Regions from separate parts of the Kitasatospora sp. NPDC088160 genome, predicted to be linked through region 3. Evidence: riboswitches for the same ligand, from Rfam matches in the RefSeq annotation. Region 3 holds a riboswitch; each other region holds the start of a gene.
The links. Region 3 has a riboswitch for cobalamin ahead of ACIOGZ_RS26820 (ABC transporter substrate-binding protein). Riboswitches for the same ligand answer to the same signal wherever they lie in the genome.
Positions count from the first base shown of each region.

Region 1 (10,261 bases), on a different contig from region 3:
GAGAGCGGCAGCGGCCGCCACCCGGCCAGCCGCCCGAGGTCGACGACCGGCGGCGCGATCGCGGTGCGCCGGAAGACCTCGGCGGGCGGCCCGTGCACGACCGTGCCGTCGCCGGGCAGGTAGGCGACGCGGTCGGCGTACTGGACGACCCGCTCCAGGCGGTGTTCGGCGAGCAGGACGGTGACGCCGAGGTCGTGGACCAGACGGGTGATGGCCGCGAGCACCTCCTCGGCGGCGGTCGGGTCGAGCGCCGAGGTCGGTTCGTCCAGGACCAGGACGCGCGGGTGCGCGGTGAGCACCGAGCCGATGGCGACACGCTGCTGCTGGCCGCCGGAGAGCTCGTGCAGGGCGCGGTGGCGCAGGTCGGCGAGGCCGAGCAGGTCGAGGGTCTCCTCGACGCGCTTGCGCATCACCGCCGGCGGGACGGCCAACTGCTCCATGACGTAGGCCAGTTCCTCCTCCACCGTGTCGGTGGTGAAGCCGGCCAGCGGGTCCTGCCCCACCACGCCGACCACGTCGGCCAGTTCGCGAGGGGGGTGGTGCGCGGTGTCCCGGCCGTCCACGGTCACCCGGCCGCGCAGGGTGCCGCCGGTGAAGTGCGGCACGAGGCCGTTGACGGCGCCGAGCAGGGTCGACTTGCCAACGCCGGTGCGGCCGACCACCAGGCAGAGCTCGCCCTCCGGGATGTGCAGGTCGACGTCGCGCAGGACGGGGGCGGTCTCGCCGTCGTACACCACGCCGACCTGGTCGAATCGGATCACGTGCTCACCTCGGGGGTCGTGCGGTCGGCGCCGGTGCGGCGGGTCCCGGCGGCGGGCTCCGGGGTACGCCCGGGCTCCGGGGTACGCCCGGGCGGAGGCGCGATGACCCCGGCGGCGCCGGCCAGCAGCAGGGCGAGCACCGGGACGAGCGGCAGGCTCGGCCAACTGAGCGGGTAGAGCGAGGGGTTGAGATCGGTGGCGGCGTAGCCGACGGTGGCGAACAGCAGGACGGCGGCGGTCACCCCGCAGCCCGCGACGCCCCACTCGGCGGCCCGCCAGCGGTCCGGCCGGTAGGTGGTGCGCCGTACGCGCCGGCCGCCGAGGACCAGCCCCGCCACGCAGAGCAGGGCGCCCGCGAGGAAGGCGGGAAGTCCCAGGGCAGCGGGGGCGGTTCCGTCCAGGAGCCCGTACACCCCGGCGCACAGGCCGCACATGCCGAGCAGCATCAGGGCGCCGGTGATGCGGCGGGAGCGGCGGGTCGCGGTGCCGGAGCGGCCGTAGCCGCGCGAGTCCATCGCGGCGGCCAGGTGCAGCGAACGCTCCAGCGCGTCCTCCAGCACCGGGACGACGATGCCGCGCAGCGCGCGGATTCCCTTCCGCTGCCCGGCGCGCAACCGCCGTGCCCGGGCGACGCGTTGGACGCTCTGCACCAGCTGCGGGGCGACGCTGAGCGACACCGTCACGGCGACGCCCAGCTCGTACAGGGCGCCGGGCAGGACGCGCAGGGCGCGCTTGGGGTTGGCGAGGGTGTTGGCGGCGCCGATGCAGCAGATCAGGCAGGCCAGGCGCAGCCCGTCGAAGGCGGCGGAGAGGGTCGCCTCCAGGGAGACCGGCCCGCCGATCTGGATGCCCGCGTACCAGGCGGGGGTGGGCAGGTGCGGGAGCGAGAAGAGCAGGTGGTCGTGCGGGGTGATGCCGGTGGCGAAGACGCACCGGAACACCACCCGGATCGCCACCACGGTCAGAGCCAGCCACAGGTAGTAGGTGAACCCGCGCGCCCACGGGGCCTCGGTCCGGCGGGCGGTGACCACGTAGCCGAGCACGGCGAGGACGAGCAGGAGCAGCAGCGGGTTGGTGGTGCGGCTGGCCGCCGTCGCCAGGGCGAGCGCCCAGGTCCACCAGGCCAGCGGGTGCAGGTTCCGGGGGCTGCGCCGGCTCCCGGCGTCCCGTCCGGGGGTGGGCTTCGGCTTCGGGGTGGGCTTCGGGGGGCCGGCGTCGGGTTTGTCGGGCATGGTCACCGGATCACTCGGCCCGGCGGCGGCGCCGTCGCGCGACGACCACGGTGGCCGCGCCCAGCGCCCCCACGAGGGCGGTCGCGATGACGGCGGGGGCCATCGACCCGGAGTCGTGCGGGGCGTCGGCCACCGGATTGGCGTCCACCACGCCGCCGGGCACGGCGGAGGTCGACGTCGGCGCGGCCGCGGCCTCGACCGTCTGCGGGGTCGGCTGATCGCTCGGGGTGTCCGTCGGCGGCGCGGTGGACGGCTCGACCGGCACCGGTGTGGCGGGCACGGGCGTCGGCTCGGGCGCTCCGGGCGGAGTGATGCCGTCCTCGGGGGTGGCGGCGGCGCCGGGCCCCGGGGTAGTGGCGGGCGCGGGCGGACGGGCTCCGCCCGCCGGGGGCTTGGCGGGGGCCGGGGCCCGGCCCGATCCGGTGCCACCGGCGGTGCCGGTGCTGCCGGTTCCGCTTGCGTTTCCGGTACCGCCGGTGCCGCCGGTTCCGCCGGTTCCGCCGGTTCCGTCGCTCGAACCGGTGCCGCTGCCGCTGCCGCCGGTCGTACCCGTGGCACCCGTCGACCCGCCGCCGGAGACGCTGGAATCGCCGGAGCCGCCCGTGGTGCCCTGACCGGGGTCGGCGGGCTGCCCGCCGGGGCTGGAGTTGTGGGCGCGAACGCTGTCCGGCGAGAAGCCCGGCCGCCCCTCGGTGCCCTCGACGTTGGTGCCACCGAAGATCCAGAGGTCGACGCTGCCGGGCTTCGGCTGGTAGCTCATCGCGCCGAGCTGGCTGTAGGACCACTCGTTCTGGCCCGGATCGGCGTGCCAGTACGACCAGTAGGCCGTGGCCGGGGGCGTCAGGACGCACTTCTCCTGGTCCGGGGCCGGGAACTGCTTACCGCCCTGGAAGCCGCTGTAGCCGATCCGGCAGATGAACGCCGGACCGTCGTGGCCGGTCCCGGTGGTCTTCCAGCCGCCCTGGTTGAGCAGGGTGAAGCCGGTGGTCGGGGTGGTCCCGCAGGAACGCAGCAGCGGGCCGCCCCACTTGCTGAAGTCCACGGCGAGCACCACGCCGGAGGCGGTGGTGCACTGGTCGATCGGCAGCGGCGCCGCGGACGCCGGGGCGGTGCCCACGGCGACGCCACCGAACGCGAGGGCGAAGGTCAGGGCCGCCGCCCCGGACAGCCGGCCGAGCCGACCGCCGAGTCCCCGGCTCACCGGTGACGCCCCGGGGCGGCCGCGGTGCGGCGCCGGGCGACGAGGACGGCCGCCGCGCCGAGCGCGGTCAGCACGCCCGCACCCGCCGTCAGCGTCAGGGCCTGGGTTCCGGTCCCGGCCAGGCTGCCGGAGCCGGTCTGCGCCGCCACGCCACCGGCGGGCGCGCCCCTGCCATCGGCCGGGGCGTCGATGCCGCCGGCCGACCAGGTGGCCGAACCGTCGCCGGTCGAGGGAGCGGCGGTGTCCGAGGGCCCAGCCGTGGCGGGCAAGCCCATCGGGCCCGGCGTGTTCGTGGGAATGTTCGTAGGTGTGCCGGTCGGTGTGCCCGTGGGCGTGCCGGTCGGGGTGCTGGTCGGCGAACCCGTCGGGGTCGCCGTCGGGGTCGCCGTCCCGGTGGAAGTCGGAGTGGGCGTCGGCGTCGACGTTCCCCCGAGGTCCCGGAACAGCGTGCCGAACGAGATCCCGGTGGCACCGCCGAGCACCTGCGTGGACGCGCGGACGTCCGATCCCGGCTGCCCGGCGGAGGCCACGTTGAACCCGCCGTCGCCGTTCTGCTGGCCCGACAGGAAGTCGCGCGCCTTGGCGATCTGGGCGCCGTACGTGGACTGGCGCAGTGTCATGCCCTGGATGGCGAGCGCGGCCGAGTTGGTCGAGTCGCCGGCCGCTCCCGGGAAGCCGCCGTCGGGCAGCTGCCGCGCGGCGAGCCAGCCGAGGCCCTGGTCGACGGCCCGCGCGGCTTCGTCGCCCGGCACGAGGGCGAGGGCCATGACGGCCATCGCCGTGCTGTCCACGTCGGAGTCACCGGTGGCGGGGATCAGGCTCGGCCACGAGCCGTCCTGGTGCTGGAGGCCCTTCAGGTAGGCGATCGCGGGAGCCGCGTTCGTCGAGTCCCCGGCCCGGAGCTGGGCCATGATGCCGAGCGCCTGGGAGAACACCGAGGTCGCGTAGGTGTAGTTGCCGGGCGCCGCGCAGCCGGTGTTCTGGTCGGCCTTGATACACACGAGGGCGGCCAGGGCGGCGATCAGGTCGTGGCCGCCGAAGGCGCGCGGGTTGCGGCCGACCACCTCGGCGAGCAGCGCCTCCTTTCCGATCGAGCCGCCGCCTGCGTACTCGGTGCCGATGCCGGTCCAGTCGTTGACGGTGCGCTCGCCGGCGTCCTTGCCCGGCTGGTCCAGGAAGTCGACGATCCTGCGCAGCGCGGCGTCGTCGGTGCCGGTGGCCGCGAGGGCGTAGGCGCCGTCGATGGTGAGGCCGAAGTCGGCGAAGGCCGGGAAGCCCTCGTAGTAGCGGCCGTTGATCAGGCGGGACGGGTCGGTGAGGTAGGCGCTGCCCTTGGCGGCGTCGGGGGCTCTCCCGGCAGGCGGCGTGGTCGCGGGCGAGGTCGGCGGCGTGCTGGCGGGTGTCGTCGGCGGGGTGGTGGCGTCCGGGTTGTGTCGGACGCTGGTGAGGTCGGTGCCGGTCAGGGCCAGGATCGCCTGCTCGGTGGCCGCCGGGTCCGGGTCGGTGGTCGACGCGTCGGGGCCGAAGCCGCCGTCCGTGCCCTGCCGGGCGGCGAGCCAGGCCGTGGCGGCGGCCCGGCGGGTGTCCTGTCCGGTGGCCTTGAACGCCTGGGCCGCGCTCGCGGTGCTGATGGTGTCGCCGGGGGCGCCGAGGTACGGGAGGAGGGATCCGTCGGCCTGCTGTCCGGCCGCGAGCTGGTCCGAAGCCTTCCTCGCGGCCGTCTCGTACCCGGGCGCCGTACGCAGGGCGAGGACCGCGAGGCCGGTGGTGAGCGGGTCGGACTCGCAGTGGTCGCCAGCGACGATCATCGATCCGGCCACCCCGCCGTCGGCGCACTGGAGCGCCGTGAAGCGGGCGAGCGCCGGGGCGGGTGGCGTGACGCCGGCGCGCTGGAGGGCGATGACGCCGAGGGACTGAACCCAGGGCGAGGCCGCGCCGAGGAAGTCCCCGGCGGCGGTGCACTTGCCGTTCTCCCCCGCCGCCGTGCAGACATGGCCGGTGAGCGCGGCGATCAGGTCCCGGCCGCCGAAGGCCCGGGGATCGCCACCGGTGCTCTCGGCGACGAGGGCCAGCAGTGCGGCGGCCCTCGCATCGGGCCGGCCGGCCGGTCCGTCGGGGTGGAGGAAGGCGTCGGTGTGAGCGGAGAGGAAGGCGACCGTCCTGCGCAGCGCCGGGTCCTGCGTGCCGGCGGCGGCGAGGGCGATGGCGGTGAGGGCGGTCCGGGGGTAGTCCGGCCCCTCGACGGCCCAGTTCTCCATGTGGTCGCCGCCGACGAGTTGGCGGGCCAGCCAGGCCGCGGCGGCCGCCGGGTCACCGGCGGCGGACGGCCCGGTCGGAGTCGGGGTCGAGGTCGGAGTCGGGGTCAGGGTCGCCGAGGGCGACGGCGAGGCGGACGGCGAAGCCGGCGAACCACCGCTCTTCGCCCGGACGGAGTCCGGCGTGAAGCCCGGTGCCCCGCTGGTGCCGCCGATGTCGGTGCCGCCGTACACCCAGGCCTCGACCTCGCCGGGCTTGGGCTTCTGCGTCCCGGCGCCGAACCGGCTGTAGGACCAGGCCTGTTGGCCGGGTTCGGCGATCCAGTACGACCAGTACGCGGTGGCCTGCGGGGTGTTGACGCAGGGTTCCTCGGCCGGCGTCGGGTACTGGGTGCCGCTGTTGAAGGTCCCGGTTCCGAGTCGGCAGATGAAGGCGGGTCCGTCGTGCTCGGTTCCGGCGGTGGTGAAGCCGGCGGCGTGCAGCAGGTTCATCCCGGTCGTGGGGTGGGCGTCGCAGCCCCGGACGACACCGCCGCCCCAGTGCGTGAAGTCGACGGCGACGATCGCGCCCGTCGTCGCCGTGCACCGCTCGATCGGGTCGGCGGCCGCGGTGCCGGGGCGCCCGAACAGGACGCTTCCGCAGGCGGCGACCGCGACAGCACCGGCGACCACCAAGGAGGCGAGGTCCCGGTTCCTGTGACGTGTGCGACTGCTGCTGACCCTCACGACGACTCCCTGGTCGGTCGACGTGGGACGCAACGGCGCAGCCGACGGTCCCCTGGGCAGGGACCGTCCGGACCGCGTCGTAGTCCGCGACGACGCAAGTGCTCTGTGAACAGGGCCCCCGGTCCAGGCATTCCGGCTCACCCACCACAGGTGGGTCCACGGTTGCGGGTCAGCGCCGGAGTTGGACCGGCTTCCCCTGAATGCCGAGGGCAAAAAATCGGTTCATCAGACCACGACGGCCGAACGGGAGTCAACGGTCCGTCACGTCGATCACATCACCTCGTCGGCCGGTGCGCCGTGCGGTAGCGTCCGCGGTGGCCGAGCGGGGGAACCCGGTGCGAATCCGGGGCTGACGCGCAGCGGTGTGGGGTGGCGATCGTGCTGCCCCGAGCCCGGATGCCCGCCCGGCCACGCACCATGGCGAAAGCCGGCCCACGCGATCCGGGCGGCGACCGCTCCGGCCGTCGCGCGCCCTCGAACGGACGCCGGAACTCCGGGGCAGGGTCGGCGCCCGCCACCCCAAGGAGCCTGTCCCGTGTCCCTCCTCGCCCCCTCGCGGACCACCCCTGCCCGCGCCGCCTCCGCCGTCACCGTCGCCCTGACGGCCGGCGCGCTCCTGCTCTCCGCCGTCCCCGCCCACGCGACGGCCAGCCCGACCCAGATAGCCACCTCGAAGAGCACCGGCGTCACCTACCTGAAGTCGCTCCAGGCCGCCGACGGCAGCTACGTCACCGGCGGCGGGCTCTCCAACGAGTGGGCGTTCAGCGCACTCGCGGCCGCCGGCACGGCCGCCGCGGACGTCACCCCCGGCGGCGACCCCACCAAGAACGCCCGCCTGGTCTACCGCGGCCAGCTCGCCGCCCCCGGCTGGCCGAGCGCCTCGCCGGTCGTCACGGACTACGAGCGCGGCATCCTCAACGCCTACGCCGCCGGCATCGACCCCGCCCGGGTCGGCCCGGGCCGCAACCTCGTCGCCGACCTCGCCGCCTACTGGCAGACCGCCGAACCCGGCTACTACGGCCCGTCCGCCAACTTCAACGGCACCGTCTTCGGCCTCCTCGCCCTCGCGGGCGCCAAAACCCAGGCCGGCAGCCCTCGCGTCCCGCAGCCGCTGCTCGACACCTCCGTCACCGCGGTGCGCGCCAACCAGCACAACGATGGCGGCTGGAACTTCAGCAAGGCCGCGGGCGACCCGAACGCCCTCGCCCAGGGCAGCGACATCGACATGACCGGCGCCGCCATGGCCTCGCTCTGCACCGGGGGCGTCGCCGCCACCGACCCGGCGATCGTCGCCGCCAAGAACTTCCTCAAGGGCAAGCTCACCGCCTCCGGCGCCTTCAACGCCATGTTCGGCGTCAACACCGACTCCAACGGCTGGGCCGTCTCCGGCCTCAACGCCTGCGGCATCAACCCCCAGGGCACCGACTTCACCAGCGGCACCGGCAAGAGCCCCGTCGACTTCCTGATCGCCCAGCAGTTCAAGCCCGGCGGCGGCTTCAAGTACCTGCCCACCGACACCACCCCCTCCCCCTACGCCTCCGTCGACGGCCTGCGCGCCGTCGCCGGCGCCGGCTTCACCGCCACCCCGCCGACCCCGACCACCACCGGCGAGCCCGCCTGGGCCGCCGCCACCGCCTTCGTCCCCGGCACCGCCGCCAAGCTCGCGCTGGTCATCGACGACGGCACCGGCGCGCTCAAGGTCTGCGCCGCCACCCTCACCCCGACCGGCACCACCGCGACCCTCGGCGACGTCCTCGACGCGGCCGCCGGCGCCGCCCCGAGCGGCTGCGTCACCTCGGTCGCCCCGTCCACCGGCGGCGACACCGTCACCGCGATCAACGGCACGGCCAACAGCGGCTCCTCCACCTGGCAGGTCAGCCTGGACGGCACCACCGCCACCGGCGCCACCCGGGCCACCACCGTCCACCTCGGCGACACCGTCTCGCTCCGCTACGGCAACTGATCCGGAGACCCTGGCCGTCCTGGACGCCGGGTACGAGCCAAGCCACGAAAGCGGCGAACTGACCTGCCGTCAGCTCTCCGGTGCACGGAGCGGCCTCCACCGGGCCCACCGGCGGGCCGAGCCCGCACCACCCGACGCCGGCGCCCCAGGCCACCCTCTCCGCGACCCGGCGGTCCCCCAACTCGCGGTCCGCCTGGGGGACTTCTGGGGAACGGGACCTGGCCGGTTTGCAGCCTGGACTGCGCGGTCGAGGTGCGGTTTGCTCATCACCGACCAGCCCTACAGGAGGGCCGGGAGGAATCGGGGAATCACATCATGACCCGTTCGATCAAGGCGCTCGCCGCACTCGCTCTGGCCGGGGCATCCGTCGTCGGCGTGACGTCGCTGGCATCCGCCGACCCGAACCCGTCCAACATCGGCTCCTCCCCGCAGTGGGTCCGGCTGAGCACCAGCCACTCCGCGGGCGTCTACACCGCCGCCGACGCGGGGTCCGGCAAGTACAAGAACATCACCCTCGCGCCGGGCGACTCGGCCTGGGCGGACTGTTGGGTGGCCGGCGGGAACGTCGGCAATGACGGCGACGTCTGGTACCACACCACGTGGGTGTACCAGTACGGTGTGGTCACCCCCTCGGGGTCCTCCTGGACGTTCGCACCCTACGTGGACGGCGCGGCGATGTTCCACAACGTGCCCGGCCTGCCCCACTGCTGAACCACCCGATGACCCACAGCGGCCCCGCGCACCGACCCCGGCGCGCGGGGCCGCTCGCACAGCTGCTGACCGAACAGCTCGCCCGGCGGCGCCGAACGTCCCGCACCGTCTGAACTCTGAACCGCCGGTGCCCCGGCCCCCCTTCCGGAGGGGCCGGGGCAGCGGGGTGTCTCCGGAGGTCAGGGCGCGGTGACGCCCGGCTGGGCGCCGGCGCCGAAGGACCAGCCCTCGACGTCGCCGGGCGCCGGGTTGTAGCTGCCCGCGCCGAGGTTGCTGTACGACCAGGGGCCGCCGTGCTGGGCGTGCCAGTACGACCAGTAGGCGCTGCCGGTGGGGTTGGTGCAGGTCGTCGGCAGGGCGTTGATGGTGCAGACGAAGCCCGGGTAGCGCGGGTGGAAGGTGTACGCGAACCCGGCGCCGGTCAGCGCGGCCAGGCCGCTGGCCGGGTCGCCGGGTGCGCAGCCGGTCTGGATGCCACCGCCGACGGCGGTGAAGTCGACCACGACGGTGACGCCGGTGGTGCCGTCGCAGGCGGCGGCCCGCGCCTGCGGGGCCTGGACGACGGAGGCGCCGAGCAGTCCGGCGGTGAGGGCAGCGGCGGCGGCGATCGACCCGAGGGTGCGGCGGGCCGGGCACGCGGGCGCCATGGTGTCGGTCATCGGAGCTCTCCTCGCGGGGTCAGCGGGTGGTCGCCGGGCAGGCCGGCACGGGCGCGTCCGGGCGGGCACCGGCGGCGGAGAGGGTGGCCAGCGGGGTGCCCGCGAGGCCGAGGACGGCCTGCGCCGTGGCCCGGGCGCCGGTGGCCGGGTTGAAGCCGGTCCCGTCGTAGGCGACCGCCCCGCGCACGCCCGGGTCCGTGGCGCAGCCCTGCTGGAGCTTGACCAGGCTGCTCCAGCCCTTGAGGCCGGCCCCGAAGCGTCCGCCGGCCAGCAGCGCTTGCGTGGCGAGGCCGGTGGTGTTGGCGTTGGACGCGACGGCCCCGGCGGCCGAGAAGCCGCCGTCGGCGTTCTGGTGGGCGGTCAGCCAGCCGAGTCCGGCGTCGGCCTTGGCGGTGCGGCCGGTCGCGGCGAGGGCCTGGGCGGCGAGCGCGGTGGCGTCCGGGTCGCTGGCGCAGGTGGCCTGGCCGAAGGCGACCGGGTACCCGCCGTCCGCGCACTGGCTGTTGGCGAGGAAGTCGACGGCCGTCGCCGGGGCCCCACCGGCCGTGCGGTGCAGGGCGATCACGGCCAGGGACTGGCCGAAGGCGTTGCTGTAGTCGCCCCACTGCGAGCGGTCGGAGAACCGGCCCTCGGCGGTCTGGAGCGAGCGCAGGCGGGCCGGCAGGTCGACGCCGCCGAAGGCCGTCGGGTTCCCGCCGCGCACCTCGACGGCGAGCAGCAGCTTGGCGGTCGCGCCCGCGTAGGCCTCGGTGG
Region 1 covers NZ_JBIUSS010000016.1:124,677-134,937, reverse strand. Annotated here, with positions in the region: gene ACIOGZ_RS24915 (ATP-binding cassette domain-containing protein) at 1-761, opposite strand, end outside; gene ACIOGZ_RS24910 (CbiQ family ECF transporter T component) at 758-1,993, opposite strand; gene ACIOGZ_RS24905 (hypothetical protein) at 2,004-3,194, opposite strand; gene ACIOGZ_RS24900 (prenyltransferase/squalene oxidase repeat-containing protein) at 3,191-6,175, opposite strand; cobalamin riboswitch at 6,280-6,423, opposite strand; cobalamin riboswitch at 6,501-6,577, shown strand; gene ACIOGZ_RS24895 (hypothetical protein) at 6,711-8,138, shown strand; gene ACIOGZ_RS24890 (hypothetical protein) at 8,454-8,849, shown strand; gene ACIOGZ_RS24885 (flagellar hook-length control protein FliK) at 9,029-9,508, opposite strand; gene ACIOGZ_RS24880 (peptidase) at 9,528-10,261, opposite strand, start outside.
Region 1: linked by a shared signal. The riboswitch ahead of ACIOGZ_RS24900 (prenyltransferase/squalene oxidase repeat-containing protein) and the one ahead of ACIOGZ_RS26820 (ABC transporter substrate-binding protein) in region 3 are both predicted to bind cobalamin.

Region 2 (10,261 bases), on a different contig from region 3:
GCCGAAGGCGCGCAGGTAGCCACGGGGGCGGCCGTCGACGGCGTCGCGGTTGCGGATCCGGGTGGCGCTGGCGTCGCGGGGCTGGCGGGCGAGTTCGGCCTGGGCGTCCGCGCGTTCGGCGGGGGCGGTGCCGGGGTGGGCGGTGATCCGCTTGAGCTCGGCGCGGCGCTCGGCGTACCGGGACACGACGGCGCGGCGCTGCTCGTTCTTGGCGATCTTGCTCTGCTTGGCCATCAGACCTTCCCCCCTCGGGCGCGGATGCGGGCGACGGCGGCCTCGATGCCGATCGTGTCGATGGTGCGGATGCCCTTGGCGCTGAGGGCGAGCCGGACGTACCGGCCCTCACCGGGCAGCCAGTAGCGCTTGTGCTGGATGTTGGGGTCGAAGCGGCGGCGGGTGCGGCGGTGCGAGTGCGAGATCGCGTTGCCGAATCCGGGTTGGCGGCCGGTGAGTTGGCAGTGGGCGGACATGGGTGCTCCCTGGCGTCCGGGAATGGGCGGGACGGAGCCCACGTTACACCAGATGAAAATGACTTCCATTTCGGTGTACGGTTTCGCCCCAGCCCCGAACACCCCGCCAACCCGGGAGGACACCCATGGCCCGCAGCGAACTGCGCCCCGTCATCAAGCTCCGCTCCACCGCCGGCACCGGCTACACGTACGTGACCCGCAAGAACCGCCGCAACGACCCGGACCGGATGGTCCTGCGCAAGTACGACCCGGTCGCGCGCCGGCACGTCGACTTCCGCGAAGAGCGCTGAACCCCGCCCGCCCGACGACCGGCACCGGCCCGCAGCGACGAAACGGCGCCTCCCCCGGGATCCCGGGGGAGGCGCCGTCGCTGATCGCTGCCGTCGCTGATCGCAGCCGTCGCTACTCGGCGGCCACCCAGCGCTTCTCCACCCGGGCCAGCTTCCAGTAGGCGATCGCCGCGGCCCAGACCACCACGAACAGCCCGGCGATCGCGTAGCCGACGTTGTCCAGCGAGATGCCCGCGATCCAGCCGGTGACCGGGTCGGTCAGATCGAGCTTCTCGTGCAGCACGCCGACCAGTTCGATGGTGCCGATGACGAAGGCCACCGCGATCGACAGCCCAGTGATCGTCAGGTTGTAGTACACCTTCCGGACCGGGTTCGCGAAGGCCCACTGGTACGCGAAGTTCATGAACGTCCCGTCCAGGGTGTCGAACAGGCTCATCCCGGCCGCGAACAGCAGCGGCAGGCAGACGATCGCGTACCAGGGCAGCCCGGCCGCCGCGCCCGACCCGGCCATCACCATCAGGGTGACCTCGGTCGCGGTGTCGAAGCCCAGCCCCAGCACCATGCCCACCGGGAACATCTGCCCGGGCCGGGTGATCGACCGGGTCGCCCGGTTCAGCACCCGGGCCATGAAGCCGCGCGAGTTGAGGTGCTCCTCCAGCTGCGCCTCGTCGTACGACCCGGCCCGCATCGCCCGGAACACCTTGAGTATGCCGAGCAGCGCGGCCAGGTTGAGCGCGCCGATCAGGTAGAGGAACGCGCCGGAGGCCGTCGTGCCGACCATCCCGAGCCACTTGTGGGTGGCCGAGTCGTCGTCCATCAGCGTGCTGGCCAGCTGCGCGCCGCCCGCCACCAGGGCGGCCATCAGCACCACCATCGAGGAGTGCCCGAGGGCGAACCAGAAGCCGACCGAGACCGGCCGCTTGCCGTCCGCCATCAGCTTGCGGGTGGTGTTGTCGATCACCGCGATGTGGTCGGCGTCGAAGGCGTGCCGCATGCCGAGGGTGTACGCGGTGATCCCGAGGCCCACCCCGAAGACCTGGGTGCCGACCGCGTAGTTGTGGGGCGCGACCAGGAAGACGAGCGTCCCGAAGGCCACCACGTGCATGGCCAGGATCACCCCCATCAGCCCGGCCGTGCGGACGGTGTCCTCGCGCTTCCAGCGGAACGTGGGCAGCACGGACGGTGTCGCCGGCGCCTCGGCGGCGGCGGTTTCGGGCAGGGTCATTCGGGTCACGCTCCAGCACCTCGTGGAAACACTTCGTGAGATGCCGTGGCCGGTCTCCTGGCTTACGGGGGTCCCGTACCCGCCTTCCCAGGTGCGCGAGGCTCCCAGTGGCGTCGTGGGTACGGACGTCTCTCCATCGTCGACGATCACGATGGCCCGATCACAGTGGCGAGGGCCGCTCCGGACTGGGACCCCTGAGGATCCGTCACCGGTCTTCCCGAGCACCACGGCGGGGAACACCGTAGGGGCCAGGACCCACCCTTGCAAGGCTGCGCACCTGCGCAGGTGTCCAGGATCACAGGCCCCCTCCTGCAACAATGTGCGCATGCATCTCGTACCGGCCGACCGCGCGGGCCACCGCACCATCGACGGACACCGGGTCTGCGAGGCCATCGCCGCGATCGGCGACCCCGCGCACGTCCGCACCTGGGCCGAGCGGTTCTCCCTGCTCGCCGACCCCGGGCGGCTCGCCCTCCTGCTCGCCCTCCACCGGGCCGGCCCGCTCGCCGTCTCCGACCTCGCCGTCGCCACCGGCATGCGCGACCCCGCCGTGTCCCAGGCCCTGCGGCTGCTCCGCACCGCGGGCGTGGTCACCGGGGACAAGGACGGGCGGATCGTGCGCTACCGGCTCGTGGACGAGGCCCTGCGCCCCCTCCTCGACGCGTGCGCCGCCGCCGAACACCACGAGCCCAGCGCGGCCGTCGTCTGACCGGCTCCCCCGGAGGACGCGCCGGGGCCCGGCCGGAGCAACCCTCGAACGCGGTCAGGCCGCCTGGCAGGCGGGGCACCAGAAGAGGTTGCGCGCGGCGTGCTGCTCCGTCCGGACGTCGGTGCCACAGACCAGGCAGGGCATCGCGGCCCGCCGGTAGACGTACACCTCGCCGCCGTGGTCGTCGACGCGCGGCGGGCGGCCCATCGCCTCGGGGGTGTGCTCGGGGCGGACGGTGTCGATCCGGCCCGCGCCGACGCCCTCGTGCATCAGGGCGACCAGGTCGGCCCAGATCGCGTCCCACTCGCCCCGGGTGAGGTCGCGGCCGGCGCGGTGCGGGTTGATCCCGTGGCGGAACAGCACCTCGGCCCGGTAGACGTTGCCCACCCCGGCCAGCACCTTCTGGTCCATCAGCAGCGCGGCGACGGTCGTCCGGCTGGCCGATATCCGGCGCCAGGCGGCCTCCGGGTCGGCGTCGGCGCGCAGCGGGTCGGGGCCCAGCCGGGCGGCGACGGCGGCCTTCTCCGCTCCGGTGACCAGCGCGCAGGTGTTGGGGCCGCGCAGGTCCGCGTAGCCGTCGTCGTTGGCCAGCCGCAGCCGGACCAGGCCGACCGGCTCGGGCGCGGGCCCGGTACCGAAGGCGAAGCCGCCGTAGAGGCCGAGGTGGACGTGCACCCAGGCGCCCTCCTCGAAGCCGAGGAACAGGTGCTTGCCGACGGCTTCGGCCGCGGTGAGCAGCTGCCCGTCGATGGCCTTGGCCTCGTCGGCGAACCGGCCCTGCGGGCTGGACACCTCGACCGGGCGGCCGCCGAAGGCCTTCCGGTTCTCGGCGGCGAGGCGGTGGATGATGTGGCCTTCCGGCACGGGCGTCAGCTCCCCCGGGGTGGTTCGACAGGACCCGCACATCATCGCAGCCGGCACCGACACCGCCGGATCGTCGCAGATCAGCGCACCGGCATGCCCATCAGCCGGGCCAGGATGACGCGGTCCAGCTCGGCGGCGGTGCCGGCCACGTCCAGGTACGAGTTGTCGATGATCGGCAGCCCGGAGTTGTACCAGCCGGCCATCCGGCCGTGGATCCGCGCCACCTCCTCGTCACCGAGCCGCCGGGTGCCGCCGCGCCGGGCGTTGCGGTGCAGCACGGAGTCCAGGCTGGGCAGCAGCACGACCGGGATCATGCCGGGGCCGATGTGCCGCTTCCAGCCGCCGAGGCCGATGGCCGGGCGGTCCGGGAAGACGGCGTCGTCGATGATGCAGGAGATGCCGTTGGCGAGGTAGTTGCGGCAGGCGAAGCCGCAGGTGCGGCGGGCCAGCCGGTACTGCGCCTCGGAGGCGTTGTTCCAGCCGGACTGCGGGTTGGCGAAGCCGGACTGCACCCACTCGCGGACGTCGTCCAGGCTGATGTGCGCGGTCGGGCTGGGCCGGCGCTCGGCCCAGTACCGGGCGACGGTGGTCTTGCCGGCCCCGGCCGGGCCGATCAGCAGGACGGCGATCGGACTGGTGGGCGCGTGCCGCTGCGGCGGGTGGGCGGGGAGTTGCACGGGCGTGCCGGAGGGCAGCACGAAGTGCCCGGTGGACCCGACGGGGACCGGCGCGCCGGGCGCGGGTGCGGCCGGGGCGGGCGCGGCAACAGGAGCGGGCGGCACCGGAGCGGCCGGAACCGGCGGCGCGGCGGCGGGAACAGGAGCCGGAGCGGGCGGCACCGGCGGCGGCGCGGCGGCCCCCGACGGCTGCGGCCCCGGCGGAGCGACGGGACGCGGCGGGACCTGCCCACCCCCGGCGTACTGCGTCACGGTCACCTCCCGACACCTCTCAGCGGGGAGACTACACGGCGGCCCGGCGGCGGGCACAGTCCGCCGCCGGGCCGCTGACCAGGCGTCAGCGCGTGGTGAGTTGCTCGGCCAGGGCGCGCAGGGCCAGCTCGTACGAGCCGAGCCCGAACCCCGCGATGGTGCCGGAGGCCACCGCGGCGATCACCGAGGTGTGCCGGAAGGTCTCCCGGGCGTACGGGTTGGAGATGTGCACCTCGATCAGCGGCGCGGTGCGCTGCGAGGCGGCGTCCCGCATCGCGTACGAGTAGTGCGTGAACGCGCCCGGGTTGATCACCACGGGCACCTTGCCGTCGGCCGCCTCGTGCAGCCACTCCACCATCTGCTGCTCGGAGTTGGTCTCGTGCACCTCGACCTCGAAGCCGAACTCCTTGCCGAGCGCGGTGCAGCGCTCGACCAGCCCGGCGTAGGAGGTGGCGCCGTAGACGTCCGGCTCGCGGCTGCCGAGCCGCCCGAGGTTGGGGCCGTTGAGCACCATGACCCTGGTCACGCCGAGACCTCCGCGTAGGCGGCGACCAGCAGGGACGGGTCGGGGCCCTCCAGGACGGAGGTCTTGCCGAGGCCGTCCAGGACGATGAAGCGGATCAGGTCGCCGCGCGACTTCTTGTCGATCTTCATGGCGTCCAGCAGCTTCGGCCAGGCGTCCGCCTGGTAGCGCAGCGGCAGGCCGACGGAGGCCAGTACGGTGCGGTGCCGGTCGGCCGTCTCGTCGTCCAACCGGCCCGCCAGGCGGCCGAGTTCGGCGGCGAAGACCATGCCGATGGAGATCGCGGCGCCGTGCCGCCACTTGTAGCGCTCGTTGCGCTCGATGGCGTGGCCGAGGGTGTGGCCGTAGTTGAGGATCTCGCGCCGGCCGGACTCCTTGAGGTCCCCGGAGACCACGTCGGCCTTGACCTGGATGGCGCGGCGGATCAGCTCGACGGTGTGCGTGCCGTCCGGGGTCTTGGCGCCCTCCGGGTCGGCCTCGATCAGGTCGAGGATGGCCGGGTCGGCGATGAAGCCGCACTTGATGACCTCGGCGAGGCCGGAGACGTAGTCGTGCTTGGGCACGGTCGCCAGGGTGTCGAGGTCGGCCAGCACGCCCACCGGCGGGTGGAAGGCGCCGACCATGTTCTTGCCCTCGGCGATGTTGATGCCGGTCTTGCCGCCGACGGCCGCGTCGACCATGCCGAGCAACGTGGTGGGCATGGAGATCCAGCGGACGCCGCGCAGCCAGGTCGCGGCGACGAAGCCGGCCAGGTCGGTGGTGGCGCCGCCGCCGAGGCCGACGACGACGTCGCTGCGGGTGAAGCCGGTCTGCCCGAGCACCGACCAGCAGTACGCGGCGACCTCGGCGCTCTTGGCGTCCTCGGCGTTGGGCACCTGGAGCGCGATCGCCTCGTAGCCCTCGCCGAGCAGGTCCTCGCGGATGGCGTCGGCGGTGGCGGCCAGCGCCTCGGGGTGGATGATCGCGACCCGCTTGGCGCCTCTTGTCCCCAGACTGGGGGGACTGATCAGCGCCGACAGCTCGCCGAGCAGCTGGTGCCCGATCAGCACGTCGTACGGGTCGTGGCCGGCGCTGCCGCCGACGTGAATCCTGACGATGGGGTCAGTCATGGGGGGTCTTCAGCTCCAGTGCTTCCAGTACGGCGTCCGCGACCTGCTCGGGGGTGCGGCCGGCGGTGTCGACGACGGCGGTGGCCACCTCCAGGTAGAGGGGCCGGCGGGCCTCCATCAGCTCGCGCCAGCGGGCCCGCGGGTTGATGGCCAGCAGCGGGCGCGGGGCGTCCAGGCCGACCCGCTTGACCGCGTCCGCCAGCGGGACCTCCAGGAAGACGACCGGCAGCTCGCGCAGCAGGGCGCGGGTGGCCTCGGCCATCACCGCGCCGCCGCCGAGTGCCAGCACGCCGTCGTGCTCCGTGGCGCCCGTGCGCACGGCCCGGACCTCCAGCTCGCGGAAGTGCGGCTCGCCCTCGTCGATGAAGATCTCCGGGATGGGCTTGCCGGCCAGCGCCTCGATGTCGGCGTCGGTGTCCCGGAAGCCGACGCCCAGGCGCTCGGCCAGGGCCCGCCCGACGGTGGACTTGCCACTGCCGGGCGGGCCGACCAGCACAACGACCGGAACGGTCATCGGATGATCAGGTTGTCGAGGTAGCCCTGCACGTTGCGGCGGGTCTCGGAGACGTGGTCACCGCCGAACTTCTCGTTCACCGCGTCGGCCAGCACCAGCGCGACCATCGCCTCGGCGACGATCCCGGCGGCCGGCACGGCGCAGACGTCCGAGCGCTGGTGGTGCGCCTTGGCCGGCTCGCCGGTGCGCACGTCCAGGGTCTGCAACGCCCGCGGCACGGTGGCGATCGGCTTCATGGCGGCACGCACCCGCAGCACCTCGCCCGTGGTCAGGCCGCCCTCGGTGCCGCCGGAGCGGCCGGAAGTGCGCTTGACGCCCTCGGGGGTCGGGACGATCTCGTCGTGCGCCTGCGAGCCGGGCACCCGGGCCAGCTCGAAGCCGTCGCCGACCTCGACGCCCTTGATCGCCTGGATGCCCATCAGCGCAGCGGCCAGCCGGGCGTCCAGCCGGCGGTCCCAGTGCACGTGCGAGCCCAGACCCACCGGCACGCCGTACGCGAGCACCTCGACCACGCCGCCGAGGGTGTCGCCGTCCTTGTGGGCCTGGTCGATCTCGGCGACCATCGCCTTCGAGGCGTCGGCGTCCAGGCAGCGGACCGGGTCCGCGTCCAGCCGCGCCTCGTCCGAGGGCAGCGGCAGCACACCGGCCGGGGCCTTGGCGGCGGCCAGCTCGACCACGTGGCTGACGATCTCGATCCCGCAGGTCTCCTTCAGGTACGCGCGGGCGACGGCACCGAGCGCGACCCGGGCGGCCGTCTCACGGGCGCTGGCGCGCTCCAGGATCGGACGGGCCTCGTCGATCGAGTACTTCTGCATGCCGGCCAGGTCGGCGTGGCCGGGGCGGGGGCGGGTGAGCGCCTCGTTGCGGGCCAGACCGGCCAGCACCTCGGGGTCGACCGGGTCGGCCGACATGACCTGCTCCCACTTCGGCCACTCGGTGTTACCGACCATGACCGCCACCGGGCTGCCCATGGTCTCGCCGTGCCGGACGCCGCCGAGGAACGTCACCTCGTCCTGCTCGAACTTCATCCGTGCGCCGCGACCGTAACCGAGCCGGCGGCGCGCCAGCGCGTCGGCCACCACCGCGGTGGTGACCGGTACACCGGCGGGCAGGCCTTCCAGCGTCGCGACGAGTGCGGGGCCGTGCGACTCCCCCGCCGTCAGCCAGCGCAACGTACCCAACGGAGCTCCTTCATCAGCGGACCGGCCTCGGCACCTGCCGGGGCCCGCCCGGGCGTGCCTTTTCCCCTGAATCCTTTCACGTCCCGGCGGCACCCGGAGGCCCAGTCCGCGTGACGGACGGCAACCGGTCAGTCGGCGGGACGGTGGTCGGCACGATTCCGGCCACCCGGCCGGGCGGTGGTCGGCGCGATCCGGCCACCGGCCCGGCCTCAGCGCCCGGCGAGGGCCTTCTCGCCCGCCTCGCGCATCGCCGCCAGCGGCCCCGGCGCCCGCCCGGTGAAGGCCTCGCTCTGCAGCACCGCCTGGTGCACCAGCAGGTCCAGCCCGCCCAGGACGGTCGCCCCGCGCGCGGCGCAGGCCTCGGCCAGCGCCGTCGGCCACGGGTGGTACAGCACGTCGAACAGCGCCCCTGGCGCGGCGGGCAGTGCCCCGGCGAAGGCGTCGGTCGCACCGACCGGCGTGGTCGAGACGGTCAGCGGCCGCGCCAGCGCCTCCGCGCCGCGCTCCCAGTCGGCGGTGCGCACGTTGACGCCCAGCCGCTCGCCCAGCTCGGCCATCTCCCGGGCCCGCTCCGCGCTGCGCACGTAGACGGTCACCTCGCCGGTGCAGACCTGGGCCAGCGCCGCCAGCGCCGAGGAGGCGGTGGCCCCGGCACCCAGCACGGCCGCGGCCGGCACCTCGGTGATGCCCCGCTCGCGCAGCGCGTTCACCAGCCCGGGGACGTCGGTGTTGTCCCCGGTGCGCCGCCCGTCGGCGGTGAACACCACGGTGTTCACCGCGTCCACCGCGCGGGCCGTCGCGCTGACCTCGTCCAGCAGCGGGATGATCGCCCGCTTCAGCGGCATGGTCAGCGACAACCCGGCCCACTCGGCCTCGTCCAGCCCGGCGAGGAAGCCGGGCAGGCCGGCCTCGTCGACCTCGAAGCGGTCGTAGCGCCAGCCGTCCAGCCCGAGCGCCGCGAAGGCGGCCCGGTGCAGGTCCGGCGAGAGCGAGTGGGCGATCGGCGAGCCGAGGACGGCGGCCCGGTGCTTGCTGGTCAACGCTGCTCCTCCGTGAACGGCGGTGCGGTGGCGGCTACTTGGTGGTGCAGTGGAGACCGACCTTGTCGAAGCCCTGGCCCGCCGCCCGGCAGTACGCCTCGACGTTGGCCGCGTGCTCCTTGTCCGTCTCGGCGAAGAGGGTCTTGATCGGGGACATCGCGATGAAGTACAGCCACTTGCCGTCCGCCGGGTTGAGCACCGCCTTGAGCGCGTCGTCGCCGGGGTTGGAGATCGGCGTCGGCGGCAGACCCGGGTTGATGTAGGTGTTGTACTTGTTGGACCCGTCGTTGATGTCCTTCTTGTCCAGGTCCTTGCGGCCCAGCGAGTACTGCAGCGTGGTGTCCATGCCGAGCGTGTGGCGCACGGCATCGCTCGCCAGCCGGTTCTGGATGGTCCTGGCCATCTTGCCGAAGTCCTCGACGTTGTTGCCCTCGCGCTGCAGGATGCTCGCCTCGATGACCACCTCGTACGCGTTCTTGAGGCCCGCCTTGGACGCGTCGGCGTCCAGCGTCGCGTACTTGTCGGTGGCGTTCTTCACCATCTGCTTGAGCAGGTCCTCGGGCTTCATGCCGTCGGCGATGTTGTACCGGGTCGGCCAGAGGAAGCCCTCGACGTTGCCGTTCGCGTACGCCGGCAGGCCGAGACTGCCGACCTGGGCCTTGGCGACACCCGCCGTGGTGCCCTGCGGCAGCTTCAGCTTCCCGTCGATCAGGGTGTAGATGTCCGCGGCGGTCTTGCCCTCGGGGATGACCAGCGCCGCACCGCCGGCCCCGTTGAGCAGCTCGCTCAGCGCGGTGGCGGCCGGCAGCTCCTTCTTCAGCGAGTAGAAGCCCGGCTGGATGGTCGTGCACTTCGGCTCGGCGGAACAGACCTTGCCGAAGGCGTCGACGCTCTTGACCACGCCGGCGTTCTTCAGCGCCAGGCCGATCTGACCGCCGACCGCACCCGACTTGACCTCGACCTGGACGGGGCTGCCGCCCTCGCCCGTGAAGTCCGGCGGCGGGCCGAAGTGGTCCTGGTAGAAGCCGTAGCCCCACCAGCCGGCCCCGCCCAGGGCGCCGACCAGCACCAGCGCGACCAGCAAGCAGGCCCCGCCGTTGCGGCGGCCGGACTTCTTGCCCTTCTCCTTGCGCTTCTTCTGCGCGTCGCGGGAGGAGTCCTCCTCGCCGAGGAAGCCATCCTGCTCGGCGTGGCCGTCCTCGTCGCGGTGCTCGGCGTCCTCGTGGTGGCCGTCCTCCTGGAAGCCGTCCGGGTGGCCGTCCCACTCGTCGGTCTCGGGCGCGTGCCCGCCGACCGGGTCGGCGCCGGCCTCCAGCGCGGCGGCCTCGGCCTCCCAGTCGATGCCGTCCGGGCCGGGGCCGCTGACGGGCGCGACCGGCTCGGGCTCCGGCGCCGCGCGACGCCGCC
Region 2 covers NZ_JBIUSS010000010.1:202,940-213,200, reverse strand. Annotated here, with positions in the region: gene rpsN (30S ribosomal protein S14) at 1-234, opposite strand, end outside; gene rpmB (50S ribosomal protein L28) at 234-470, opposite strand; gene rpmG (50S ribosomal protein L33) at 596-760, shown strand; gene ACIOGZ_RS17710 (HoxN/HupN/NixA family nickel/cobalt transporter) at 873-1,985, opposite strand; cobalamin riboswitch at 2,015-2,229, opposite strand; gene ACIOGZ_RS17705 (metalloregulator ArsR/SmtB family transcription factor) at 2,311-2,694, shown strand; gene ACIOGZ_RS17700 (Fpg/Nei family DNA glycosylase) at 2,749-3,558, opposite strand; gene ACIOGZ_RS17695 (AAA family ATPase) at 3,639-4,493, opposite strand; gene aroQ (type II 3-dehydroquinate dehydratase) at 4,573-5,001, opposite strand; gene aroB (3-dehydroquinate synthase) at 5,010-6,119, opposite strand; gene ACIOGZ_RS17680 (shikimate kinase) at 6,112-6,633, opposite strand; gene aroC (chorismate synthase) at 6,630-7,814, opposite strand; gene ACIOGZ_RS17670 (shikimate dehydrogenase) at 8,024-8,854, opposite strand; gene mltG (endolytic transglycosylase MltG) at 8,889-10,261, opposite strand, start outside.
Region 2: linked by a shared signal. The riboswitch ahead of ACIOGZ_RS17710 (HoxN/HupN/NixA family nickel/cobalt transporter) and the one ahead of ACIOGZ_RS26820 (ABC transporter substrate-binding protein) in region 3 are both predicted to bind cobalamin.

Region 3 (10,261 bases):
TGGCCTTGGCCGCGGTCCCGGCCAACACCATCAGGATTCTGCACATCGTCGGACTGGACCGGGTCTTCGCCCTCCACCCCGACGTCTCGGCGGCCACCGCCACCAGCCCCACGGCACTCTGATCACAAGGAGCGTGCCAACGGTGCCGGGCCGCGCGAAGCGGACATCGGCCTCCTGCCCACCGTTCAAGTGTCGGAGCGGCTGAGGTCCCCGGTGCCACCTGTGGTCGGGGTGGAGGTCTGCTGGTGGCCGCCGGGACGCGGTGCCCGCCGGGTGTCGAGGATGCTGTCGCGGGCGGCTGCGGCGACCGCCTGGGGGGTGATGCCGAACTCGGTGTACAGGCGCTGGTAGTCGGCGGACGCGCCGTAGTGCTCCAGGCTGACGATCCGTCCGGCGTCGCCCACCATCTCCCGCCAGCCCTGTCCGACGGCGGCCTCGACGCTCACCCGGGCCCGTACGTCCAGGGGCAGAACATGGTCCTGGTAGTCCTGGGGCTGGGCGGCGAACCACTCCCGGCAGGGCATCGACACCACCCGCACCGCGAGTCCCCCGGCCGCCAGCAGGGTGCGGGCCTCCAGGGCGAGGTGCACCTCGGAGCCCGTCGCGATGAGGATGACGTCCGGCGTCGCGCCGCCCGGAGCCTCGGCCAGGACGTACCCGCCCCGAGCCGCTTCCCGTGCGGGGGCGAACTCGCCGCTGTCGCGGTCGAGGACAGGCAGGTTCTGGCGACTGAGGACCAGTCCGGCCGGGCGGTCGCGGTGTTCGAGGATGGTGCGCCAGCACGCGGTGGTTTCGTTGGCGTCGGCTGGGCGCACGACGTCCAGACCGGGGATGGCACGCAGTGCGGCCAGGTGTTCGACGGGCTGGTGGGTGGGGCCGTCCTCGCCCAGGCCGATGGAGTCGTGGGTCCAGACGTACGTGACCGGAAGTCGCATCAGGGCGGCCAGCCGGACGGCGGGGCGCATGTAGTCGGAGAAGGTCAGGAACGTGCCGCCGTAGGGGCGGGTCAGGCCCTGCAGGGCGATGCCGTTGAGGATCGCGCCCATGGCGTGTTCACGGATGCCGAAGTGCAGGGTGCGCCCGTAGGGGCCGCCCTTCCAGTTCTTTGTCTGGCGGTCGGTGGGGACGAAGGACGGCTGGCCGACCATGGTGGTGATGTTGCTGCCGGCCAGGTCGGCGGAGCCGCCCCACAGCTCGGGCAGGACCGGGGCCAGTGCGGTGAGGACCTCGCCCGAGGCGGCGCGGGTGGCCATGCCCTTGGCGTCGGGGGGAAAGGTCGGCAGGACGTCCGCCCAACCGTCGGGCAGCCGCTGCTCCCGCAGTCGGTCCAGCAGGACGGCGCGCTCGGGGTTCGCCGTGCGCCAGGCCGCGAACCTCTCGTCCCACTCGGCGTGCACCTGCCGGCCGCGGTCGGCGGCCTCGCGTGTGCGGCCCAGGACGTCCTCCTCGACGATGAAGTGCTCTTCGGGGTCGAAGCCCAGCAGCCGCTTGGTGGCGGCGACCTCGTCCTCGCCCAGCGCGGATCCGTGGGCCTTGCCGCTGTCCTGCTTGGTCGGGGCGGGCCAGCCGATCACGGTGCGCAGCATGATCAGCGAAGGGCGGCCGGTCTCCTGCCGGGCGGCGCGGGTGGCCGCCAGGAGCACGTCGACGTCCTCGACGTAGCGGCCGGTGCGCGTCCAGTCCACGGTCTGCACGTGCCAGCCGTAGGCGGCGTAGCGGGCCGGGACGTCCTCGCTGAAGGAGATGTCGGTGTCGTCCTCGATGGAGATGTGGTTGGAGTCGTAGAAGACGATGAGGTCGCCGAGTTCCTGGTGCCCTGCCAGGGAGGCGGCCTCGCCGGTGACGCCCTCCATCATGTCTCCGTCGGAGGCGATCACGTAGACGTGATGGTCGAAGGGGCTGGTGCCCGCTTCGGCGTCCGGGTCGAGGAGACCACGTTCGCGGCGGGCGGCCATCGCCATGCCCACCGCGCTGGCCAGGCCCTGGCCCAGCGGGCCGGTGGTGATCTCCACGCCGGGGGTGTGCCGGTGTTCGGGGTGCCCGGGGGTGGCGGAGCCCCAGGTCCGGTAAGCCTGCAGGTCCGAGAGTTCCAGGCCGTAGCCGGCCAGGTAGAGCTGGATGTAGAGGGTCAGGCTGGAGTGGCCGCAGGAGAGCACGAAGCGGTCCCGTCCCAGCCACCGGTCGTCGCCGGGGTCGTGGCGCATGACGTTCTGGAACAGCAGGTACGCCAGTGGGGCCAGGCTCATCGCGGTGCCCGGATGGCCGTTGCCGACCTTCTGCACCGCGTCGGCGGCCAGCAGCCGCACGGTGTCCACCGCCCGCGCGTCGACCTCGTCCCACCCTGTCCGCCCTGCCACCGGATCCGCGAGGGATTCGTCGCGCCGCGCGGTAGCGTCGTTCTGGTCGTTCGCCATGCCGTTGCTCCTTCGTCTCGGCTTGTCGTCCATCGTTCCTCCGGCACTGGGCGGGCACGACCGCCGGGCCGTCGCCCGCGTGATTGCTGGTGATGTACGAACTATCCCCAGGGGTGGCGCTCTGTCCGGCACGACACACCCTTTCGGTGAGCCGCTCCGCCTCGTCGCTTGCCCCCGAAGTGGGGGAACACACCCCTGACCACCCGTCGCAGGTCCGCGGGAGGGCGTGCGCGGGCCCCCCTTCGACGGCCCGGTGCCTCCGCCGCCGAGCAGGGTCGGTGACGGCGTGCTCGATCCGCTCGACGCCGACGACCAGCCGCGTCTCCGCCCGCCGGCCGAGTGGCGGCGCCCTACTTCCCCGTCACGTGCCCGGACGAGGTCCTGGACCACCACCTGCGGCACTACGCCGTCGAGTTCAGGAACTGGATCGTCGCCGCCCGCACCTGAGACCCCCGACCGGGCCCCGTGGCCGATCCCTCCCGCAACCCCAGGAACGGTCCAGACGACCATCCCACGGGCTGGCCAGCACCGACCTGACCACGCCTGATACCTTGCCATCGCCGTGGTGTACGGGAAACCGGTCTGAGTCCGGTGCGGCCCTCGCCACTGTTGCCGCGGAGTTCCGCGGCCCTCGCTGACCGGCTTTTCCAGCGGTCAGGGCCACTGGGCGGGTTGGAAGAGCCGTCCGGGAAGGTCGGCCGCGGCGCGTTGATGCGGAAGCCAGGAGACCGGCCACGGCGCTACATGTTCCACGAGGGTTTTGGAGAACACGTGCCCAGCGGTCTGCCGTATCCGTTCCGTTCCATATGTTCCGTACGTCCCACAGGTCCGATACGTGTCGGCCGGGCGGTCGCGGCCTTCCTGTTCATCGGCATGCTCGGAGCTTGCACGGGCGCCCCCGCGCCCACCACGTCCGGCGGGACGACCGGAACTGCCGCGCCGGTCAGCGTCGACAATTGCGGGTCCACCGTGACGGTCGGCGCGCCGCCCGACCGGCTGGTGACGCTCAACGAGGGTGCCACCGAGGTGGCCCTGGCCCTCGGCCTGCAGTCCCGCATGGCCGGTACCGCCTACCTCGACGATTCCATCCCGGAGAAGTGGAAGGCGGCCTACGACTCCGTCCCGGTGCTCTCCAAGGACTACCCGACGAAGGAGAAGCTCCTCGCGGCCCGTCCCGACTTCCTGTACGCCTCCTACTCCAGCGCGTTCACCGACAAGGTCGCGGGCACCCGGGGGGAACTGCGCGGCCAGGGCATCCCGTCGTACCTGTCCCCGTTCGGCTGCTCGGACAAGAGCCAGGTGCCGCCGACGACCTGGCAGGCGGTGTGGGGCGAACTGAACGACGTCGCCAAGGTCTTCGGTGTCACGGAGCGGGCCGCCGCGATCCAGCAGCAACAGGAGCAGCAGCTGGCCGAGTTCACGGCGACGGCCGCGGGCAAGGGCTTGAAGGTCCTGTGGTACGACTCGGACACCAAGGCGCCGTTCGTCGGGGCCGGCCACGGCGGACCTCAACTCGTTCTCAATGCCGTGGGCGCCCGCAACGTCTTCGGGGACCTGTCCGGTGGCTGGCAGAACGTGAGCTGGGAGAAGGTCGTCGCGGCGGACCCGGACGCCATCGTGGTCGCGGACGCCGGCTGGGACACGGCCCAGTCCAAGATCGACTACTTGGAGAACGACCCGGTGCTGAGCAAGCTCACCGCCGTGCAGCGCAAGGCTTTCGTGGTGGTGCCGTTCTCGGAGTCGACTCCCGGCGTGCTGCTCGCCGACGGTGCCGCCCGGGTGTCCGCGGGACTGGGCCGACTGCACCCGGGTTCATGACCGCGCCCCACCCCGCCGTCGCGCGGCCCCCTGGTCCGGGCCGCGCGACGGCGGCCCTGGCCATCGGTGCGGCCCTGCTCCTGGCCACCGTGCTCCTCGGCCTCGCCGTGGGCTCGCAACACGAGCCGGTCCGGACGGTGATCGACGTCGTGGTGCGCCGTCTCGGGCTGGGCAACCCGCACGTCACGCTGCTGGACGACCAGATCGTCTGGCAGTTGCGGCTGCCCCGCGTTCTGGGAGCGGCTGCCACCGGCGCAGGCCTCGCGGTCTGCGGCGCGGTGTTGCAGACGCTGACCGGGAACGACCTGGCCGATCCCTTCCTGCTCGGGATCTCGGACGGAGCCGCCGCCGGCGCGGTCACCGTGATCGTCCTCGGCGTCGGCGTGTCCGGCGCCGTGGGCACCGGCGCGGTGTCCACGGCGGCCTTCGCCGGTGCCCTGCTAGCCGCCGTCGTCGTCCTGGCACTGGCCGGCGCGCGCACCCGGTCGCTACCGACCACCCGGACCGTGCTCGCCGGCATCGCGGTGGGACAGATGTGCGGGGCCTACACCTCGTTCGTCGTGCTGGTCCTCGGGGACCGCAACGCGGCGCGCGGTGTCATGGAGTGGACGCTGGGCTCGGTCGCCGGCGTGCGGTGGCCCACCGCCGTCTTCCTGACCGCGGTCGCGCTGGCCGGTGTCACGGTCCTGGCCTCCTCGGCCCGCGACCTGGACGCCTTCGCGTTCGGCGAGACCGCCGCCCGCTCCCTCGGCGTCCACGTCGAGCGCACCCGTTGGGTCCTCGTCGCCACCGCCGCGCTGGTAACCGCGTGCCTGGTCGCCCACACCGGCGTCATCGGGTTCCTCGGCCTGGTCGTACCGCATGTCGTCCGTCTCGTCTGCGGCCCGCGCCACGCCCTCCTGCTGCCCGTGTCGGCACTGGTGGGCGCTTCCCTCCTGGTGGGCAGCGACATCGTGGCGCGCTCGGTCCTCCCCGACCGGGAGATCCCCGTCGGCGTCATCACGGCCGGGCTCGGAGCGCCCTTCTTCGCCTGGCTGCTGTGGCGCCAGGGGCGGGCCGACGGGAGGGGGCAGTGACGGTGACGCCCCCCGCCGAGCTGCGCACGGAGGGACTTCGTGTGAGCATCGGCGGAGCCACGCTGCTGGACGCGGTCTCGCTCGCGTTCGCCCCCGGCCGGATCACGGGCCTGCTCGGACCCAACGGCGCCGGGAAGACCACCTTGCTGCGCGCGGTCGCCGGACTGACCCGGCCGAGCGAGGGTCGGGTCCTCCTGGACGGAGAGGATCTCCACGCACTCACGGCCCGCCGACGAGCACGACAGGTGGCCTTCATGGAGCAGCAGGCGGACACCCGGCTGTCGCTGCCGGTCCGTCAGGTCATCGATCTCGGCCGCACGCCGCACCGCAGCCGCTGGCCCGTGCCGGCGAACTCCGCCACCGACGCCCACGAGCGGTCCGTGTTCGCCGCGGCCGTGGCCGCAGCCGACGTCGGCCACCTGCTCGACCGGTCCTGGCCGACGCTGTCGGGTGGCGAGCGGCAGCGGGTCCAGCTCGCGCGGGCACTGGTGCAGGAGCCCGGCGTGCTCCTGCTCGACGAGCCCACCAACCACCTCGACCTACGCCACCAACTCGGCTTCCTCGGCACCGTACGCGGGCTGGGCATCACCACGGTAGCCGCGCTGCACGACCTCGAACTCGCCGCCGCCTACTGCGACGAGGTCGCCGTCCTGCTCGACGGCCGACTGGTCGCCCACGGGCCCAGCTCCGACGTGCTCACCTCGCCGACGATCGCGCACGTCTACGGCGTCGACGTCACCGTGGAACGACACCCCCGGCACGACAGACCGCACATCCGGTGGAACGGACTGCTCCCCGAAGGGACAACACCATGACCCGCCCCGTCCCGGGCGCACTCGCCCGCCGCAGTGCCACGCTCCTGGTCGGCATGTCGATGGGGGAAGCCGTCCGCCGTGACGAACTCCTCCGGACAGCGGCGTCGCACCAGGCCTCGATCGCGTTCCTGCAGCAGGCAGACCCTTCCCTGTCGGCCGAGCTGACCAGGCTGGCCGACGCGGGCGCCGAGACCGTGGTCGTGATCGGCGTCCGCCTCGCGGCGTCCGGCCCGGCCCAGTCCTGGCTACGGCGGATCGCGGCGTACTGGTGGCGCAAGCGCGCGGGCCACCGTCCCGAACTCCTCGTCGCGACCCGCCTCGCCGACTCGCCGGACGCGGTCCCCGCGGTGGCCGCGGTGACGAGGGCCATCACCGGCCAGGAGCCCGGCCTCACGTCCGCGGCCTGGGAGGAAGTCCCCGGCCACCGGCACCAGGTCCTGGTGTGCCGCGGCCCGCGTTGCGCGGCCAAGGGCGCGGAGGAGGGACTACGCGCCCTGGTACAGAAACTGACCGAGCACGGCCTCGGCGACGACGACGTGCTCGTCACCCAGACGGGGTGCCAGTTCCCCTGCAACCAGGCCCCCGTCGCCAGCGTGCAGCCGGACGACATCTGGTACGGGAAGATCGACCCGGCTGTCGCCGGCCGCATCGTCACCGAGCACCTCGCCGGCGGACGACCGGTCGAGTCCCACCGACTCCCACGCCACAGGAAGGAGCAGGCGGACCACCACGACGGCTGATCGCGACCACGAGGCCCAAGCTTGAGCCCGTGCCCCGCCCCGCTGCCGACAGCACCAAGCGGCGGCATCGAAGCCACCCTCCACCCCTACCGCAACCAGATCAGGGCCATCGACGAGCAGATGACCGAAGCCCTCAAGGACGACCAGCAGTAGACCCACAGCGAGCTTGACCTGCGACGAAGCCCCACCCGCGCGGCCGGCTCACCACGGAGTTGCCCGATCTCCCCCGGATCCACGCCGACCCGATGCCCGACCCGCAGACCGAGATCACCTCAGGTCAACGATGTACTACTCAGGCGAGCTTGAGGAGCAGTTCACTCAGTTCCCTCGGCATGGTGATCATGCAGTCGTGGCCGGTCGGCAGCTCCCAGACCTGCGCGGCGGAGCCATTGGGCTGGATCGGGGGGACGGGGCGGCGGGTGATGCCCGGCGGCGTGGGGCCGACGTTGTGGATGTGCGTGCGCGGGATCGCGTCCGCAGCCGGGTTGTCCAGTCGCACGGGTTGCCGAAGGCAGCGCACCGTCTGGTCCGTGAGCGTCTCGCGCAGCCAGGCCACGTCCGCCGGGTCCGTGACGCCGAACAGGCCGAGGGGCGCGGGCAGCTCGGGCATCGGGGGGACGCGCCAGCCGCTCTCGGACTTCTCGGCGAGCTCGATCATCCGCCGCCCCACGGGTTGGACGTCGACCGCGGACTCGCCGTCCTGCGGGACCAGCGCGTCGAGGTAGACGAGGTGTGCGATGCGCTCCGGGATCCGGTTGGCCACGGAGGAGATCACCAGCCCCGCGTAGCTGTGGCCGACGAGGACGACGTCGTCGAGGTCCTGCTCGGCGACCAGCCCGACCACGTCGTCGACGTGCGTGTCGAGTCCCACCTCCGGTCCGAGCAGGTGCGCCTTGTCCCCGCAGCCGGTCAGGGACGGCGCGAACACCCGGTGCCCGTACGCCTCCAGCAGCGGCACCACCCGCTCCCAGCAGCGCCCGCTGTGCCAACTACCGTGTATCAGAAGGAATGTGGACATGAGTGAGAGCCCTTTCCCCTTTCGCGCCCCGGTACAGTCCGAGCACGAAAGACATGCTGCTGCACCCGACGAGGTACAGGCAACAGGACACTTCTCGGCGCCGTTGCTCACCCGGCCGGTGGTCACGTACTGCCCCATCGAGGACTACCGGGACGTGCTGCGCTCGGTACGGCCGACGGCACTGCTCTGGCCACCGCGGTTCTACGAGAAGGTGAGTCAGTCCCACCACAGCACGACAAGGAGGCGCCTCCGGGCCGCTTCCTCGTAGAACCCGCGTAGCGCGCCGAAGTGGGCCAGCAGGTACTCCGTCGGATCGCCGATGAACCCGTGGCCGAATGTGGAGCCCGCACCACTGTCCACGACCGAACGGAGGATCGCTTGCATGTCGATCTCCCCGAGCCGCGTCGACACCTGGGCGACGTCGGCTGGGTGGAGGGCTGTCGGAGTGGAGTCGCTGAAGAAGGCAATCGCATGCTGGTTCGATCGGTGCGACGGATGATCCGGTTGCCGATCATCCTGAGATTGTGTCGCAGTGGCCGCCAACGCGACCCTGAAACGGGTTCACGCTGACCGGGGCCGGGACAGGCCTCAGGGGCCGTCCCGCCCGTCGCCCGGCGCTGCTGGTGGCGTCGGAGGAGGGCTGGGCGAAGCGGTAGGAGGGACGGTCGCCGGACCGCGGGCGATGCGGTAGGAGGGACGGTCGCCGGACCGCGGGCGATGCGGGCGCGGCCGTCGTACGGCAGGACGATGAGGTACTGCTGGTCGGTGTCCTCGACGCGGGCCAGCGTGAGGGAGGTGCCGGCCGCCGCGAGTGCCTCGGCGGCCGGGCCGGCCTCCTCCGTCATCCGGTCGAGCCGCGCGTAGGACCGAGTGAGGTCGCGTGCCGGGCCGGTGCCCCAGTATGCGATCCGCGCGCCCCGGCGCAGCGCGGCCAGCAGGTCCGTCCGCAGCGGCCCGTCGTCGGCTTCCTGGAGGAGCAGGTCGTGCAGGCGTTCCTGCCCGCACGGCCGCGTCGGCGCCGCCTCGGCCAGCGCCCGGCACTTCCGGCACGAGGCCAGGTCCTGCGGCTGGAAGTGGTGCAGGAAGAACGACAGGTACCGGCCACGAATCCCGCACAGGGTCCGCCCCCTGTCCCCGGCGTGCCAGACACCGGGCACACCGTGGACCCCGGCGGCGGGGAACTCGGCCGGCTCACGCGCCGCCGCGAACGACCAGGCCCCACCCGGCGCTTCGGTAGCAGGAGAGTCGATCATGCTAGGCAGCATCCCACGCGGCCGGCGATCTGAGCGAGAGCCGGTCCCGAACCCGGACTGGAGGATGCCGCCGCACACCGGGCACCAGTCCCGCTGCCCAGCGAGGCCACCGTTCCTCGCGGGCCTGTTCCGCCAGCAGCATGAGAGCGATGACAGGTGCGGCCCACTGCCGCTGACGACTTGCCGCAACCCGGCGGGCTCCGTCGCCGTACTTCCGGTGCGGCGAGGCGCCCGGCGGGAGCTGTCTGCGGCACGGCGGGCTCCGGTTCTGCCCGTACCTGGCCGCGCTCCCGGGATGCGCGCGCCCGAGACCCGCACGCCCTCGAAGTGCGACCGCACGCCGTCTACCGGCCGGCGCCGGGCTGCGCCAGGATGGTCGGCCAGTCAGCGTGTACGCGGAAGGAAGGGGGAGCAGCATGGGCGATCACCAGAAGCCGCCAGCGCCGCTTGAGAAGGGGAGCCCGCCGCCGGGCAACCAGGACGGGCAGGTGCCTCCCGCGCCGCCGTCGGGCGGGAAGCACAAGAAGTCGTGAGCCCCGACGCCGATCTGGTGGAGCGTCGGGTGCGCATGGACGCGGCGATGGAGCAAGGCGGGGCGTGGCCCCAGGACTCGCCGTGGTTGCGGGAGGCCATGGCCGCGCTGCCGCGCGACCTGTTCGCACCGGATCGGCTGTGGCGCTGGGACGATCGCGCCTACGTGGCGATGGACCGCGCCACTGATGCGGCCGGGTGGGCCGACGAGCTGTACGGCGACGTCAACGCCGCGGCGATCACCCAGGTCACCGACGGTCTGCCGTCCTCCAGCCTGTCCGCGCCCGGCGTGGTGGCGGACATGCTGGACAGCCTCATGCTGGAGCCCGGGCACACGGTGTGGGACGTCGGCGGCGGGCAGGGCTGGACCTGTGCTCTGGCGGCCTGGCGGGCCGGACCCGGCCGGGTGGTGTCGACCGAGGTCGACGAGCGGCTGGCGGCGTTCGCCCGCGAGCGCCTGGCAGCCGCGGGGGTCGACGCCGAGGTGCTGGCCGGCGACGCCACCCACGCGGGGCCGCCCGACGGCGCCAGAGTCGACCGGCTCCACGCCACCTACGCCGTCGAGGCCGTCCCGTGGGACTGGGTGGAGGCGACGA
Region 3 covers NZ_JBIUSS010000018.1:122,589-132,849, reverse strand. Annotated here, with positions in the region: partial or broken gene ACIOGZ_RS26830 (STAS domain-containing protein) at 1-122, shown strand, start outside; gene tkt (transketolase) at 186-2,414, opposite strand; cobalamin riboswitch at 2,961-3,166, shown strand; gene ACIOGZ_RS26820 (ABC transporter substrate-binding protein) at 3,384-4,232, shown strand; gene ACIOGZ_RS26815 (iron chelate uptake ABC transporter family permease subunit) at 4,229-5,308, shown strand; gene ACIOGZ_RS26810 (ABC transporter ATP-binding protein) at 5,350-6,123, shown strand; gene ACIOGZ_RS26805 ((2Fe-2S) ferredoxin domain-containing protein) at 6,120-6,863, shown strand; gene ACIOGZ_RS26800 (hypothetical protein) at 6,885-7,016, shown strand; gene ACIOGZ_RS26795 (alpha/beta fold hydrolase) at 7,156-7,881, opposite strand; gene ACIOGZ_RS26790 (hypothetical protein) at 8,098-8,265, opposite strand; gene ACIOGZ_RS26785 (protein-L-isoaspartate O-methyltransferase) at 9,664-10,261, shown strand, end outside.